2 regions of the Dyella sp. CR10 genome follow, and region 2 is predicted to be linked to the other one. Evidence: predicted binding sites of a transcription regulator. Region 2 holds the regulator's gene; the other holds the start of a gene.

Region 1 (8,544 bases), 2.5 Mb from region 2:
TCATGCAGTGGTGGGCAGAGGACTGCCGCTACTACGCGTTTCCGGACACGCTACTGGCGGAAGGGGCGGCGCAGATCCGAGCCCGCCACGTGGAGCGCTTCAAGGAGGTCAATCTGCACGGCCGCCTGCTCCAGCGCATGGTGCTCGGCAACGTGGTCGTAGATAAGGAGGTGGTGACGCGTACTTTTCCCGAGGGGACGGGCGAGGTGGACGTGCTCGCTATCTACGAGATCGAGGCGCAACGTATCGCGCGCGCCTGGTTCAGGCTGGGTACGCCGCGGCTGGCCTGAACGAGGCGCCGCGGAAGCGCGAACCGCATCGCGTGCGCCACGCCGTCGATGGCCGGGTCATGCCGGCGTCACAGAACCGCAATCCGGGAGGCACAGGCTCGGACGGATCGCCCGTCCTGTCAGGAGTCCCGACCATGCGCCCACCACTTACCTTCGCCCTGTTGGCCGCGCTCGCCGCGGCGGCCCCGGCCCACGCTAGCGTGGCACTGATCGCCACGGGCAGCCTCGATGCGCATCAAGGCGATCGTTCGCAGCGCACGGCCTCGCCGCTGGAAAACGGAGTGCCCGGCAATCTGCTGGGCGGCCTCGGCTCCGGCCTGGCCTATGCCGGTTGCGGCACCTTCCTGGCCTTGCCGGATCGCGGGCCCAATGCGACCTCCTACGATGCTGCGGTCGACGACACCAGTTCCTACATCGCACGGTTCCACACGCTGCGCATGGAGCTGGCGCCGGCGTCCGCGGGAGCAGCCCTGCCGTTCGCGCTGACGCCGAAGCTGGAACGCACCACGCTGCTGTGGGACGCGTTCGGTCTCTACTACGGCGACGGTCGCGCGGCCAACCTGCCGGACGGTGCGCCGCGTCAGAACCATGGATTCCACCACTACTTCACCGGCCGTTCCGACAACGCCGATCCGGCACGCGGTTCGGGCTGGATGCTGGATGGTCGCCTCGATCCGGAGAGCATTCGGGTGTCGGCCGATGGCGATGCGGTGTTCGTTTCCGACGAATACGGTCCCTACGTCTACAAGTTCGATCGTCATACCGGCCGCCGCCTGGACAGCTACGCGCTGCCGGCGCACTTCTACGTGGCGAAGACCGCATCCCGCGGCGCCGACGAGATAGCCGGCAATACCTCCGGCCGGGTCGCCAACAAGGGGATGGAAGGCCTGGCCATCTCGCCGGACGGCCGCGTGCTGTTCGGCGCCATGCAGGCGCCGCTGCTCCAGGACGGCGGCGATGGCGCGCCGGTCTTGCGCATCGTGCGTATCGATGTGCGCACACGCGAGGTGCACGAGTATGCCTACCCGCTGAGCAACACCGGCAGCGCCGCCAAGCCCAAGTACAACGGCGTCAGCGAGATCCTTGCGGTGAACGACCATCAGTTGCTGGTGGATGAGCGCGACGGCAAAGGTTTCGGCGACGGCTCGGAGGCCAAGTTCAAGCGTGTGTTCCTGATCGACCTGGCGGGTGCGACCGAGGTGGGCAAGCTCAGCGGCGCCACCGCGCTCGCCGCGGCGGCGGTGACGAAGACGCCATTCCTGGATGTGCTGGCGGAACTAGGCCAGCATGGCATCGCGCCCTCCGACGTGCCGGCCAAACTCGAAGGCCTGAGCTTCGGGCCCGACGTCGTGCAGGACGGGCGCCGCCGCCACACCCTGTTCATCGCCAACGACAACGATTTCCTGCCGGACATTACCGATAAGCTGCATCCGCAGGGCGCCGACAATCCGAATCGCTTCTTCGTGTTCGCTTTCGACGATGCGGATCTGCCGGGCTTCAAGCCGCAGCGCGTCGGGCACGGGCGCTGCGAAGGAAAGTAACGCTCAGCCGCGGCTCCATGCCCGCACCGCCTCGGCGAACGCCAGGCAATCGGCGAACCGGTTGTACAGCGGTGCGGGCGAGATGCGGATCACATCCGGTTCGCGCCAGTCGCCGACGATGCCGTGATCCATGAGGTACTGGAACAGCTCGCGCCCGCGTTCGCGTCCGCCGAGCACGCGCAGGGAAAGCTGCGAACCGCGCCGCGCCGGTTCGCGCGGCGTCACCGATTCCAGCACGTCAGCCAGCTGCGTCTGCACCAGCCATTCGAGATAACCGGTGAGACGCAGCGCCTTGTCGCGCAACGGCTCCATGCCGGCGCGGTGGAAGATGTTCAGCGACACGCGCAGTGGAGCGAGCGACAGGATGGGCGGATTGGAGATCTGCCAGCCGTCGGCGCCCGGCGTGGGGACGAAATCCGGTCCCATGCGAAAGCGCGACTGCTTGTCGTGCCCCCACCAGCCGGCGAAGCGCGGCCGGTGCTCGTTACGCGCATGCCGCTCGTGCACGAACACGCCAGCCACCGCGCCGGGGCCGGCGTTGAGGTACTTGTAGCTGCACCACACGGCGAAATCCGCGCCGCTGTCGTGCAGGCGCAGAGGCAGGTTGCCCACCGCGTGGGCGAGGTCGAAGCCGACGATGCAGCCGTGCCTGTGCGCGAGTTCGGTGATCGCTTTCAGATCGAAGGCCTGCCCGGTGCGGTACTGCACGCCCGGCAGCAGCACCAGGGCGATGCGCTCGCCGTGTTCGGCCAGCGCGCGCTCGATCGCCGCCATGGAGATCGTGCCGTTGGGTTCGTCCGCGGCCAGTTCGATCAGCGACAGCGCGGGGCTGAAGCCGTGATAGCGGATCTGCGATTCCACCGCGTAGCGGTCGGTGGGAAACGCGCCGGCCTCGATGAGGATCGCGTGGCGGTCCGGCGTGGGCGTGTAGAAGCTCACCATCATCAGGTGCAGGTTCACGCCCAGCGTGTTCATCGCCACCACTTCCGATGGCAGCGCGCCGACCAGTTCGGCGAGGTCGTCGCGCACGAACTCGTGATAGTCCAGCCACGGCAGGCGGCCCTTGAAATGGCCTTCCACAGCCAGTGCGCCCCAGTCGTCCAGCTCGGCGTTCAGCGCTTCGCGCACCGCGCGCGGCTGCAGGCCCAGCGAATTGCCGCAGAGATAATGGCTGTCGTGGCCGTCATGCGGCGGGATCAGGAATTCGTCGCGGAAGGCGCGCAGCGGATCGGCATCGTCCTGGGCCTTGGCCCATGCGGCGGTGGCTTGGTAGGCGAGGGTCATGAACGGGTCTCTCACGGGATCGGCTAAAGCTTACCGCGAGCTGGCCAATGGCCGCGCTGTTCGCTTGCGGATGGCGTCGGCCAGCTTTTCTTATGTTTCGATGAGCTTCTTTCAGTTCCTTCCGGGACGGCCGACATCGTGGATGCCTTCGCTCTCCCTGGGGAGAGTGGGGCCGGGCCGGCGGCGATGGGAGCGCGCCGGTCTCCCGATGCCTAGCGGAGGAGCAACCACCATGCGCAACAATCAACCCGTCACGCAGCGCGAGTACGAGTTTCCGGACAACGCGACGCTGATGTCGACCACCGACACCAAGAGCCATATCACCTACGCCAACGCTGCCTTCGTCGAAGTCAGCGGTTTCAGCCTGGAGGAGATTCACGGTCAGCCGCACAATCTGGTGCGTCATCCGGACATGCCTCGCGAAGCTTTTGCCGACATGTGGGCAACCATCAAGGGCGGCGAGCCTTGGACCGCGCTGGTGAAGAACCGCCGCAAGGATGGCGACCACTACTGGGTGCGCGCCAATGCGGTGCCGGTGGTGCGCGACGGAGAGCCGATCGGCTATATGTCGGTGCGCACCAAGGCTACGCGCGAGGAAATCGCTGCGGCGGATGCACTGTACGCCAGGTTTCGCGAAGGCAAGGCGGGCCGCCGCCGTTTTCACAAAGGGCTGATCGTGCGCACCGGCGTGGCCGCCTGGCGCTCGCTGCTGCAAACCATGCCGGTGCGCTGGCGCATCCGCGCTGTCCTGCTGGGCATGGCGCCGGCGCTGCTGCTCGCGGCGCATCTGTGCGGCCTCGCCGGCGTGGCGCTGGCGGGTTTCGCAGCTGCCGGCGCGGTGCTGGCGCTGCTGGCGGCCTGGTGGCTGGAAGCGCAGATCGCCCGTCCGCTGGAGCGTCTGCGCGAGCAGGCCCTGCGCGTCGCCAGCGGCGAGAGCCAGCAGGCCATGCACATGAATCGCGTTGACGAGATCGGCATGACCTTGCGCACGGTGAACCAGCTGGGCCTGATGTTCCGCTGGCTGATCGACGACGTCAGCGCGCAGGTGCTCAACGTGCAGGCGGCGACCAGCCAGATCGCCCAGGGCAATCGCGATCTCAGTGCGCGTACTGACCGTGCATCTTCCAGCGTGCAGCAGACGGCAGCCTCGATGACGCAGATGACGGCCACCATCAAGAGCAATGCCGATACCGCCGAACAGGCGAACCGGCTGTCGGGCGCGGCCAGCGCGGCAGCCGCGAAGGGCGGCAGCGCGGTGTCGCAGGTGGTCGAGACCATGCGCGACATCACCGCCAGTTCGCGCCGCATCGCCGACATCATCGGCACCATCGATGGCATCGCGTTCCAAACCAACCTGCTCGCGCTCAATGCAGCGGTGGAAGCGGCGCGAGCCGGCGAGCACGGGCGCGGCTTCGCCGTCGTGGCCGGTGAAGTGCGCGCGCTGGCGCAGAGCAGTGCCGCGGCGGCGCGTGAGATCAAGGCGCTGATCGGCGACAGCGTCGAGCGCGTGGAGACCGGCGCGCAATGCGTCGACGAAGCGGGCCGCACCACTGCGGAGATCATGGCCCAGGTCAAGCGCGTGTCGGATCTGATCGCGGAGATCAGTGCCGCCACCATCGAGCAGAGCGGTGGCGTGCAGCAGATCGACCAGGCGGTAGGCGAACTCGATCACATCACCAAGCAGAACGCCACGCTGGTGGAGCAGGGCGCATCCGCCTCGGAACGCCTGGAGCGGCAGGCCGAGCGGCTGGTCGAAGCGGTGAGCGTGTTCCGCTGAGGCGAAACGAAAAAGGCCCGAGCCTGACCGGGCCTTTCGACACAAACGCGGCGGCGCTTACTTCAGGCGGTCGGCGATGGCGTCGCAGCCCTTGTCGAACGCGGTCTTCCACGCGGCGCCGGCCTGACTCTGCGCCGGGCGCGCGCAACGCAGCTGAATGGCGTGGCCTTCGCGGAACCAGTAGCGCTCGACGTAAGTGAATGCCGCGCCGTTCTCCTGCGCGGAGTAGGCGCTGGCGTTGGGGGCCGGGCTGGTGCCGGCCTGATAGCCGGTAAGGCCTTTGGCCTTGGCGCCGGCGGCGCTGACGTACTGCTGGAACTCGCTCACGTCGGCCACCCGCTTGACCGTCACGGTGACGCGGGCCAGCGCGGTGCTGCCGGTAGGCGAGGTGTCGGGGACCTGGAACACGCGCGATTCGGGATCGCCCTGGGTTTCCATGATGCCCAGCCAGTTGTCGGGCGTGCTGAAGCGTACGCTGCCGTCGGCCATTGCGACGTCGGCGCCATGGGCGGTGCCGGCCAGCAGCAGGGCGCCGGCCAGGAAGGTGGTGCGCAAGAAACTCATGCCAGGTCCTGTGCGTTCGAATCAGTCGGTGCAAAACGGTAACGGGGCAGACCCAGCCATTCCAGCGCCGTGCCATGGAACAGGCGCGCCCGTGCGGCCTCGTCCAGTCCCAGGGCCTCGATGCCGCTGCCCGGATGCTGCTCCCCCAGCGGGAAAGGATAATCCGTGCCGAGCATCACGCGCTCGACGCCGGTCACATCCAGCAGATAGCGCAGGGCCTGCGGGTCGTGCACGCAGGAGTCGAAATACAGGCGCTGGAGGTATTCGCGCGGGTTGCGCGGGTTGTCGGTGGCGACCAGGTCCGGGCGCATGCGGAAGCCGTGTTCGATGCGCCCGATGGTCCAGGGAAAGCTGCCGCCGCCATGGGCCAGCATCACCCGCAGCTTCGGCAGCCGCTCCAGCACGCCGCCGAAGGCCAGGCAGCAGGCGGCGCGCGACTGCTCGGCCGGCATGCCGACCAGCCAGGGCAGCCAGTACTTGGGCATGCTGGCCGAGCCCATCATGTCCCACGGATGCACCATCACCGCGGCGCCGAGGTCGGCAGCGGCTTCGAAGAACGGGAACAGCTCCGGCGCATCCAGGTTCCAGTCGTTGCAGTGCGAACCCACCTGCACGCCCTGCAGGCCCAGCTCGTCGATGCAGCGCTCCAGTTCGCGGATGGCCAGGTCCGGCGCCTGCAGCGGCACCGTGGCGATACCGGCGAAATGGCGCGGGTAATCGCGGCACAGGCTGGCGACGTGTTCGTTGAGGTGGCGGTGCAACTCCAGCGCCTGGTAGCCCGGCGCCCAGTAGGAGAACAGCACCGGCACGGTGGAGGCCACCTGCACGGTGACGCCGAAGCGCGCGTAGTCGTCGATGCGATGCTGCGGGTCGAAGGCCGACTCCCACACCTCGCGGAAGAATTTCCCGTCCTTGTAGATGCGATGGCGCCCGTCGTGATGGGTCATCACCGGGAAACGGTTGTCGTTGTACTTGGCCGCAAGATTCGGCCAGTCGCGGGGCAGGAGATGCGCGTGGGTATCGATCTTGAGCATGGGCCGAGTGTAGGGCGTGGATGTGGCGCTGCCTTGTCGCGGCGCCGCATGAAGGACGCGCTGCTCTGTTCGGCGTGCCCGTCGCCGCTCGGAACCGATCCAGGTGTCCCCGGCGATCAGGCGGCGGTGGCCGTCTTCTCCCGTTCGCCGCGTCCGACGATGTGCGCCAGCGTGTTCACGTTGTCCACCAGGCGGTCGCTGATGCGCTGGATGAGCTCCGCGGCGTGGCGATCCTCCGCCATGGCCAGCAGCGACCCGAGGCTGCGTTGCAGCGCGCGCAGGTCGGGCAGTGGGTCGGGCTGGCGGTGGTCGCGCAGGGCGCCAGCGACGAGGTGCAGGGCGTCGGCGGCATGCTCGACGAAGGCGCCGATCTCGGTGGTTTCCGGCAGCGCGTCGTGGTCGTCGATCACTGCTTCCAGAGTCATCGCGGTACGCGCGAGGCGGTTGCCATTGGCGAACAGCGTGCTGGCCAGGTCCAGCAGATGCGCCGGCGTGGCCGGCTCGGCGCGCATGCGGTCGAGCGAGGCCTGCGCGTTGGTGCGCGCGGTGCGCGCGGCGGTGCGGGCCTCGCGATGCGTGTCGCGCTTGTCCGCGCGCGACAGCGCCTGCAGGTAGCCGGCGTAGGCGTCGAGCATGTCGGCCAGCGCGGCACGCGCGCGGCCTCGTTCCCAGGTCGGCCACAGCACGTAGGCCAGCAGCGCCATGCCGCTGCCCAGCGCGGTGTTGAGCACGCGGTCGGTGACCGCGGCGGTGGAGTTCACGCCTTCGAACGACAGCAGGATCACCACCGTGCCGGTCAGCGCGGCCACGGCCACGCCGTAGTGCGCGTTGGCGAGGTAGCGGAAAGCCATGCACAGCACCGCCATCAGCATCAGGTGCGCCCAGGGATCGTGGGGGGTGAAATGCAGCAGCGCGGTCGTGAGCACCAGGCCCAGCACCGTGCCGACCACGCGCAGGAAGCCGAAGTTGAACGTGGCGCCGAAGTCCGGGCGCAGCACGATCGCCGCGGTCATCGGCAGCCAATAGCCGTGAGGCAGCGCGAGCTTGCGCGCGACGAACAGTGCGGCGGTCAGGCACACCGCGCTGCGCACGGCGTGGCGGAACGCAACCGAATGCGGCGTGAGGTTGGCACGCAGGGTGGAGAGCGCCGAATCCGCGCGCAGCGCCGTCGGCAGCGGCGTTTCCGCCGCGGAAGCGCGCAGTTCGCCGCGGCTGCCGGCCCAGTTGGCGTTGCGCACGGCGGCGGCGAGCTGGCCGGACAGCGCATGGATGTGCGTGGCCAGGCCATCGGCGGGGCCGCCACGGCCGAGCAGGGCGTTCTCGCTGGCTTGCAAGGTCTGCAGCGCGCGCTCGGCCTGCTGCGGCGATTCGCCGGCTTCCAGCGCGTCGGCGATGGCGGCGAGGACGCGGGCGGCGTCGCCGCGGAACATCGCATGCACGCCAGGATTGGCACGCAGCTCGGCCATCGCGGTGAGTTCCAGGCGAATACGTTCGGCGATCTCCAGCAGCACGCTGAAGGCTTCCATCGCGCGGCCCTGCGCGTGATGCCGGCCGAGCAGGGTGTGCTGCAGCGCGGTCATCGCTTCCGTCAGCGCGGGCACGTCGGCGTCGTCATGCGCCTGTTGCCTGGCCAGGCTGGACAGGCCGCGGTACACCGCGGCCAGCGCGTGCCGCTCGGGGCGGTAGCGCTGCAACGGCCAGGCGGCGACGGAGAACATCGCCAGCAGCAGGCCGCCGGCGAAGATCAACGCCGCGCCGCTGACCGCGCCGACCAGCGAGGTGGGCGAGGCGGCGGTCACCACCAGCAGGATCATGCTGGTCATGCCTACGCGCGCGATGTCCGGGCCGAACACCACCAGCAGGCCGCCGAAGAAGCCGAACGCGGCCGTCGCCACCAGCATGGGCGCGAGCTGGTCGCCGATCAGGAAGCCGATCATCGAGGCCAGCCCCGCCGCCAGCGAGGCGAGGAACAGCTGCCACATGCGCTGCCGGTAAGGGCCCGGCTGATCGGAAAACATGGTGTCCAGCGCGCCCGCGCCGATACCCAGCCCGAT
Region 2 (8,544 bases):
GGCTCGCGCGCGCTTCGTTGAGCAGATCCTCGGCGTGATGGCACAGCTGCACCATCGGCTCGACGCCGAGGAAACCCGCGCCGCCCTTCACCGTATGGAAGGCGCGGAACACGGCATTGAGCAGGTCGGCATCGCGCGGCGCGGCCTCCAGCGCCACGAGCTGTTCGCCCAGGCGCTGCACCAGTTCCCCGGCCTCGACCAGGAAATCGTCGCGCAGCTCGCTGTCCAGGGAGGGATCCATCAGGCCCCCGCGCTCAGAAACCGAATTCGCTGAGCAGGCGATCGGCCTCGTCCTGGCTGGACACCTTGGCCGCGGCCACCGGTGCCTCGCCGCCGGCCAGTGCGCCGGTCAGACGCACCAGCTCCAGCAACGACGACTCCACGCTGCCGATGAAGGTGGCGACCTTCTTGATGCGCTGGCCGGACAGATCCTGCCAGGACTGCGCCATCACCATGTCCGACAGACCCTCACGGCACTGCGCGGCGAAGTCGCGCGCCTGCACGGCGAACGCGGACACTGGCGGCGCACCGGCATCGGCGCCGAGCAAGGCACTGGCGTCGGCTTCCAGCGCGGTGGCCTTCGGCCGCATGCGCTCGGCGAAATCGATGCTGCGATGCGCGGCCTTGGCGCTCATCTCCAGCACGTCGTGCAGGTTCTGGCGCGCATCGGCCACGCTGTCGGGCACGCCTTCCTGCGCCAGCTCGCCGCCGAGGCGGCGCACGGCTTCGTGCAGGTCGCGGGCCAGCAGGCCCAGCGCGCGGAACAGGTGCTGCTCGCGCTGGCGCACCATCGCGTCCAGCGCCATTTCGAAGGTGGCGCCGTCGGGGCTGGCCAGCAGTTCCTGCACTTCCTGCGGCAGCGCCGCGCTCATCGGGGTGACCATCACAGCGCTCATGCGCCTGCTCCTTGCGCGGCAAGCCGCTCGAAGATCTTGTCCAGCTTTTCCTTCAGCGTGGCCGCGGTGAAAGGCTTGACGATGTAACCGTTCACGCCGGCCTGGGCGGCGGCGATGATCTGGTCGCGATTGTTTTCGGCGGTGACCATCAGCACCGGCAACGCCTTGAGCGCGGCCTCGGCACGGATCGCGCGCAGCAGGTCGATGCCGGTCATGTTGGGCATGTTCCAGTCGGTCACGACCATGTCGAACGATTGCTGCTTGAGCATCGCCATGGCGTTCACGCCGTCGTCGGCCTCCTGGATCAGCGCATTGGTGAAGCCCAGCTCCACCAGCAGGTTGCGGACGATGCGCCGCATGGTGGAGAAGTCATCCACCACGAGGATTTTCATGTTCTTGTCCAACGTTGGCTCCAGGGGTCCTTGTGGGGTTTGTGTGGGTGGAAGAACCGGAAGCGGGATGCTCAGCGCGACGCGGCGGCGGCTGGCTTCGCGCTGCCGCGCCGGCCTCCCGCCCCCTTGGCGCCCTCGCCTTCGCGCCACCCGGTCATGCGCGCCCGCAAGCGGATCAGCGCCTGTCCGTGGATCTGGCACACGCGCGACTCGGTCACGCCGAGCACTGCGCCGATCTCCTTCAAGTTCAGTTCCTGCTCGTAATACAGCGACATCACCAGCTGCTCGCGTTCCGGCAGGCCGCCGATCGCCTCGACCAGGGCTTCGCGCATGCCTTCCTGCTCGAAGCGGTCCTGCGGGCCCAGTCCTTCCTGGTCGGCCACGTCCAGCGCGGCGCCCTCTTCGTCGTCCTCCGGCGCGGACAGACTGAGCAGGCGCGCGCTCGCGGCGTCGGCCAGGATCTGGTGGTACTCCTGCGCGCTGATGCCCAGGCGCCGGATCACCTCGGCATCGGCGGCATCGGCGCCCGTTTCGTTTTCGATCTGGCGCACCACCTCGGTGACCTCGCGCAACTTGCGATGCACCGAGCGCGGCGTCCAATCGGTCTTGCGCAACTCGTCCAGCATCGCCCCGCGGATACGGATCCCCGCATAGGTCTCGAAACTGGCCATACGGTCGGTGGCGTAATTGCGCGCCGCTTCCAGCAGGCCGATCATCCCGGCCTGCACCAGGTCATCGACGTCCACGCTCGGCGGGAGGCGGCCCATCAGGTGATAGGCGATGCGCCGCACCAGCGGAGCGTGCCGGCGCACCATCTCTTCTGTGCTCTCGCGTTGCAGTTGCAGGTATTCGGAAGCCACGCTCATCTCACCACCCCGTCGATGCCGATGCGGCCCGCCCGCCGAAGAAGGCGATACGGTCACGACTTGTCCGCTGGGGTTCCCCCCATGTATCGACCGCACCGGCCATTTGCTTGAATCCCCGCGCGGCGCGGCTGGCCGGCCACAGATCCACCACCGCGCCCTGGCGGCGGATGGCCTGGCGCAGGTGCTCGTCGTAGGGCACCGAGCCGAGAAAATCGAGCGCCACATCCAGGAAGCGATCGCACACGCGCGCCAGCTTCTCGTAGAGCTGCCGGGCCTCGCCGGCATGGCGCACCATGTTGGCCACCACGTGGAAGCGCCGTACGCGGAAGTCGCGGCTGAGCACCTTGGTCAACGCATAGGCGTCGGTGAGCGAAGCCGGCTCGTCGCAGACCACCAGCACTACATCGTCGGCGGCCGCGGCGAACATCACCACGTTGTCGGACACGCCCGCGGCGGTATCGACCACCAGGAACTCCGGCGGATCGGGCAGCTCGTCGAAAGCGCGAATCACCGCGGCGTACTCGCGGGTGTCCAGCTGCGCCAGGCGGCGTGCGCCGGAACCGGCGGGAATCACCTTGAGCCCGTGCGGTGCCGGCAGCATCAGTTCGCTCAACGTGCAGCTGCCGTCGAGCAGGTGACCGATGTGCCGCGCGGGCTGCAGGCCGAGCAGCACGTCCAGGTTGGCCAGCCCCATGTCGGCATCGAGCAAGGCCACGTCGCGCCCGGCCATCGCCAGCGACATGCCCAGATTCACCGCCACGGTGGACTTGCCCACGCCGCCCTTGCCGCCGGCCACCGCGATCGCGCGGCAGCGTCGCGGAGCAGGTTCGCGCGTCTGGTCCTTCGCCGCGCCGGGCGCGGATTCAGCGTCGCCCGCGCCCGGGTTGAGCGCGGCGAACAGGTTCGTCAGGCCCCATGCCTGATTCATCGCCAAAGTACTCATCATGCATTCGCCACGGCGAGGCCGAAGCGTTCGGCCATATAGCTCTCGTCCACCGCGCCGCCACTCTTGAGCACCTGCGCGGCCCGGCATACCAGCACGCGCGCGTCCGCGGCGGTGATGTCCTCGGGCACACGCTGGCCGTCGGTGGTGTAGTCCAGCGGGAGGCGATGGCGGATCAGCGCGGATAGCGCGCCGCCAAGGCTGGGCGCCTCGTCCAGCTTGGTGAGGATGCAGGCCTGCGGGCCTTGCGGCAGGAACGCGCGCAACATTTCGTCCAGGGCCTGCGCCTGCGCGTTGGCGGCCAGCACCAGGCAGGTGCGCAGCTCGCCGGCGGCACGCAGGAGATCCATCTGCTCTTGCAGGCGCGGATCGCTGCCCGCTACGCCGGCGGTATCGACCAGCACCAGGCGGCGGCCACGCAGGACATCCAGCACTTCGCGCAGGCTTTCGGCATCGTGCGCCGAGAACACGCGGGTGCCGAGCAGGCGGCCGTAATGCTCCAGCTGCGCGGCGGCGCCGATGCGGTAGTTGTCGGTGCATACCAGTGCGACCTGCGACGCCCCATGGCGCAGCACGGCGCGCGCGGCGAGCTTGGCGATGGTGGTGGTCTTGCCCACGCCGGTCGGCCCGACCAGCGCTACCACGCCGCCGCTGCCCGCCACGTCATGACCCGTGATCGCGAGACTGCGGCTCAGCACGCCCAGCGGCAGATAGCGCGCCTGATCGGGGCTGAGCTGGTCGGGCAGTTCATCGGCGAGCCGGCGAGCCACATCGGGTTCGATCCCCAGGCGCGCCATGTCGCGCAACACGCGGCCGCGCAGCGGATGGCGTCGCTGCAAGTCGTTCCATGCGAGCGAGGCCATCTGCGCTTCGAGCATTTCGCGCAGGCTGCCCAGCTCGGCGCGCATGCGCGCGGTATCCAGCGCGGCCTGCTCCATCATCGGATGCAGCGGCGGCGGCTCCGTGGGCGCAGCCGGCGCAGCGGGCATCGTCGCCACGGCTTCGACCGCGGCCGGTGCGCGCCTGGACGGCAGCGGCGGCGGCGGTGCCGGCGCTTCGCTGCGCGCCACACGCACTTCGGTCGGCAGCGGCTCGCCCGAGCGTGCCGCTTCGCGTACCAGCGACTCGTCGTAATCGACGGCCGCGATGATCTCCACGCCCTCGTCCAGGCGGCGGGTGGAGAGGATCACCGCGTCCGGACCCTGCTCCTCGCGCACTTCGCGCATGGCCTGGCGCATGTCCGCGGCTACGAAACGCTTGATCTTCATCGGTCGGTTCAACCCCTGTCGCGGCGCGCCGGATTACCGGCCAAGCGCCTGCACCAAACGCACCCGACGGTTGTCGGGCACCTCGTTGTAGGCCAGTACGTGCAGGTTCTGTGCCACGTGGCGCGTGAAGCGCGCGAGCCACGGACGCAGCTGCGGCGCGACCAGCAACACGGCCGGTTCGCCACCCATTTCCTGGCGGCGCGCCGCGTCGGCGACGCCGCTCTGCAGGCGGTCGGCCAGGCCCGGTTCCACCGCGGCGCCCGCCACGCCGCCGTTTCCGAGCGAGGCGAGCAGGATCTGCTCCAGCTCCGGCGCCAGCGTGATGACCGGAATCTCGGTGCCAAGGCCCGCGATCTCCTGCACGATCTGCCGGCCCAGCGCGACGCGCACGGCGGCGGTGAGCGCGCCGGGATCCTGACTCTGGCCCGCGTGCTCCGCCAAGGATTCGACGATGGAACGCATGTTGCGGATCGGCACGCGCTCGGCCAGCAGGTTCTGCAGCACCTTCACCACCACGCCCAGCGACATGCGCTTGGGCACCAGGTCTTCCACCAGCTTCGGCGCGACGGCGGCCAGGCGATCGAGCAGCTGCTGCACGTCCTGGTGACTGAGCAGTTCGTGCGCGTGGCCCTGCAGGATATGCGACAGATGCGTGGCCACCACGGTGGCCGGATCGACTACGGTGTAGCCCAGCGCCTGTGCGTTGTCGCGCTGGCCGGATTCGATCCACACCGCTTCCAGGCCGAACGCCGGATCTTGCGTGGCGATGCCCTGCAGCGGCCCGTGCACGCGGCCGGGATTGATCGCCAGCAGGCGCTCGTTGTGCACCTCGGCTTCGCCCATCGGCACGCCCATCAAGGTGATGCGATAGGTATTGGGGCCAAGATCGAGGTTGTCGCGGATGTGCACCGGCGGCACCAGGAAGCCCAGCTCCTGCGACAGCTTGCGGCGCACCGACTTGATCCGCCCCATCAGCTCGCCGCCCTGGTTCTTGTCCACCAGCGGGATCAGTCGATAACCCACCTCGAGGCCAACCGGATCGACGCCGGCGACATCTTCCCAACCCAGCTCCAGGCGTTCGGCCGGCGCCGCCGCGGGCGCGGCTTCCACGGCGGCCTCTTCGGCCAGTCGCTCGCGCGTCTCGCGTTCGCGCTTGAGCATCAGCCAGGCCGCGCCACCGCAGATCGCGCCCAGCAGCAGGAAGGCGATGTTCGGCATGCCCGGCACCAGGCCCATCACGCCCAGCACCACGCCCGCCACGGCCAGCGCGCGCGGCTGGCCGAACACCTGGCCGAGCACCTGCTTGCCCATGTCCTGCGCGCGCGATACGCGGGTGACGATCACCGCGGTGGAGATCGACAGCATCAACGCCGGCACCTGCGCCACCAGGCCGTCGCCGATGGTCAGCAGCGTGTAGGTCTTGGCCGCCTCGCCGGCCGAGAGGCCATGCTGCATCACGCCGACGAAGAAACCGCCGACGATATTGATGATCAGGATCAGAATGCCGGCCGTGGCGTCGCCGCGCACGAATTTGGAAGCGCCGTCCATCGAGCCGTAGAAGTCCGCTTCCTCGCGCACTTCCTGGCGGCGCTCGCGCGCCTGTTCCTGGGTGAGCAGGCCGGCGTTGAGGTCGGCGTCGATCGCCATCTGCTTGCCGGGCATCGCATCCAGGGTGAAGCGCGCGGTCACCTCGGACACGCGCGTGGCGCCCTTGGTCACCACCACGAAGTTGATGATGGTGAGGATGGCGAACACCACCAGGCCCACTGCGAAATTGCCGCCGATCACGAACTCGCCGAATGCCTCGATCACCTTGCCTGCCGCACCGGGACCGTTGTGACCGTGCAGCAGCACCACGCGGGTCGAGGCGATGTTCAGCGCCAGGCGCAGCAGCGTGGCCATCAGCACGACGGTGGGAAACGCGGCGAATTCCAGCGGCCGCAGCACGTAGACCACCGCCAGCAGGATCACCAGCGACAGCGCGATGTTGAAGCTGAAGAGGATATCCAGCAAGAACGGCGGCAGCGGCAACATCACCATTGCCAGCGCAGCCAGCATGACAATGGGCGCGCCGGCGCCGCGGCGGCTTATCTGCTTGAAGGTTTCGAACGCGCTCGCGCTTGCGGCAGCCATCTAGCGGGTGTCCTGTACAGAATCAGCGATAGGGGCCAAGCAGGTCCGGATCGACCTGTGGCGAAGGTGGCGCGGGCGGTACGTCGCCGTGCGCGACGGCCTGGCGCAGCTGGAATACGTAAGCCAGCACCTGCGCCACGGCGACGTACAACGAGGCGGGGATCTCCCGGCCGAGTTCGGTGGTGGCATACAAGGCGCGCGCTAGCGGCGGCGCTTCCACCATGGGAATACGGTGGCCGGCGGCGACCTGGCGGATCTGCATGGCGATCACGTCCACGCCCTTGGCGATCACGCGCGGCGCGCGCATGCGGTCTTCGTCGTACTTCAGCGCCACCGCGAAGTGCGTGGGGTTGGTCACCACCACGTCAGCCTTGGGCAGCTCCTGCATCATGCGGCGGCGGGCGAGCTGGTGCTGCACCTGGCGGATACGGCCCTTGAGCTCGGGATTGCCGTCGCTTTCTTTGGCTTCGTCGCGCAGTTCCTGCTTGGTCATGCGCAAGCGACGGCCGTAGTCGAAGCGCTGGTAGGCCGCATCGATGCCGCCGATCAGCAACAGCATCGTGCCGAACAGCAGCGCCGCGCGGCCCAGCTGGGACAGCGACTGCGCGATACCGGCCACGACGGTGCCTCGCCCGCTCGCCTGCATCGCCTCCTGCGCATGCCACAGAAACCAGGCCAGCGCCGCGCCGATGAAGAGCAGCTTGAGCAGCGACTTGGCCAGCTCGACCAGCCCGCGCAGCGAGACCAGGCGGCCCAGCCCGGCGATCGGGTCGAGCCGCTCGAACTTTGGCTGCAGCACCTGCGCGCTGAAGCTCAGGCCGCCCAGCAGGATCGGTGCGGCGAACGTCGCCAGCAAGGTCGCCACGGCCACCGGCATCAGCAGGGCCATCGCCTCGCGCAGCGCGGCGCCCAGCACGCGCCCGGGCAGCTCGCCGGAGAACAGCGCCTCGCGCCCGTAGCCGAAACCCAGTTCGTAGATACGACGCGCATGCGCGAACGCGCGCTCGCTGCCGCTCATCAGCGCGGCGACGCCGGCCAGCACCACCAGGGCACCGGACAGATCGCGCGAACGCGGAACGTCGCCCTTCTCGCGCGCCTCGCGCAGGCGCTTCTCTGATGGTTTTTCGGTGCGTTCCTGATCGTCATGCTCGGACATCTCAGGCTCCCAGCAGCTCGCGCATCAACGACCACGCGCTTTCTTCCAGCGCACCGAATGCGCCCGGCAGCGCGCGCAGCGCCAGCCACAAGGCGACGAAGCCCAGGCACAAGGTGATCGGAAAGCCCACCGCGAACAGATTCATCGCCGGCGCCGCGCGGCTGATCGCCGCGAAGCCCATGTTGACCACCAGCAGTGCCGTCATCGCCGGCAAGGCGACGCGCACCGCGCCGGCAAACAGCTGGCTGCCGAACGCGGCCACCGCATGCAGGCCATCGGGCGAGATCGCGTCGACGCCCGGCGGCAGCGTGCGGAAGCTTTCGGCCAGCAGGCCGATCAGGCGAAGGTGTCCGTCCATCGCCAGGAACAGCAGCGTCACCAGCAGCAGATAGAACTGATTGAGCACCGGCGAACTGCCGCCGCCCTGCGGGTTCACCACTTCGGCGAAACCCAGGCTCATGCTCTGCGCCACCAACTGCCCGCCGAACGCCACCGCCTCGAAGGTCAGCCGCAGCACGAAACCCACCGCGGCGCCGATCAGCACCTGCCCCGCCATGGTGGCGATGCCCGCAGCCGTCATCGGATCGATGCGCGCCGGCGCGAGCGGCGCCAGCACCACGGTGAGCAACACGATCAGCGCCACGCGGACGCGCGCCGGCAGCACCGTCGCGCTGTAGACCGGCGCGACCAGGAACAACCCCGCCACGCGTCCCATCGCCCACAGCAGGCCGCCGAGCCATACCGGCAGCTGGGCGAGATCGACAGTGTTCACCGCACTGCTCCCGGCAGGCTCTCGATCAGCTGCCGCGTGAACAGCACCAGCGTACGCAGCATCCACGGCCCTGCGATCAGCGCCACCAGCGCCATCGCGATCAGCTTGGGGATGAAGC

What was found. The regulator FliA, encoded in region 2, starts transcription of late flagellar genes. The targets are predictions, from matches to a motif close to TAAAGTTTNNCNNNCNNNGGCCGATAA.
Region 1: a site for FliA is predicted at 3,140-3,166, ahead of ACNR9O_RS14105 (methyl-accepting chemotaxis protein). Genes of this name have one in related genera too.

Annotation. Positions count from the first base shown of each region.
Region 1 is NZ_CP185986.1:3,150,627-3,159,170, reverse strand. It holds gene ACNR9O_RS14120 (nuclear transport factor 2 family protein) at 1-290, shown strand, start outside; gene ACNR9O_RS14115 (esterase-like activity of phytase family protein) at 425-1,831, shown strand; gene kynU (kynureninase) at 1,835-3,115, opposite strand; gene ACNR9O_RS14105 (methyl-accepting chemotaxis protein) at 3,348-4,892, shown strand; gene ACNR9O_RS14100 (hypothetical protein) at 4,950-5,456, opposite strand; gene ACNR9O_RS14095 (amidohydrolase family protein) at 5,453-6,490, opposite strand; gene ACNR9O_RS14090 (FUSC family protein) at 6,607-8,544, opposite strand, start outside.
Region 2 is NZ_CP185986.1:610,121-618,664, reverse strand. It holds gene ACNR9O_RS02735 (chemotaxis protein CheA) at 1-241, opposite strand, end outside; gene ACNR9O_RS02730 (protein phosphatase CheZ) at 255-896, opposite strand; gene cheY (chemotaxis response regulator CheY) at 893-1,300, opposite strand; gene ACNR9O_RS02720 (RNA polymerase sigma factor FliA) at 1,360-2,154, opposite strand; gene ACNR9O_RS02715 (MinD/ParA family protein) at 2,156-3,100, opposite strand; gene flhF (flagellar biosynthesis protein FlhF) at 3,097-4,365, opposite strand; gene flhA (flagellar biosynthesis protein FlhA) at 4,399-6,498, opposite strand; gene flhB (flagellar biosynthesis protein FlhB) at 6,521-7,654, opposite strand; gene fliR (flagellar biosynthetic protein FliR) at 7,656-8,426, opposite strand; gene fliQ (flagellar biosynthesis protein FliQ) at 8,423-8,544, opposite strand, start outside.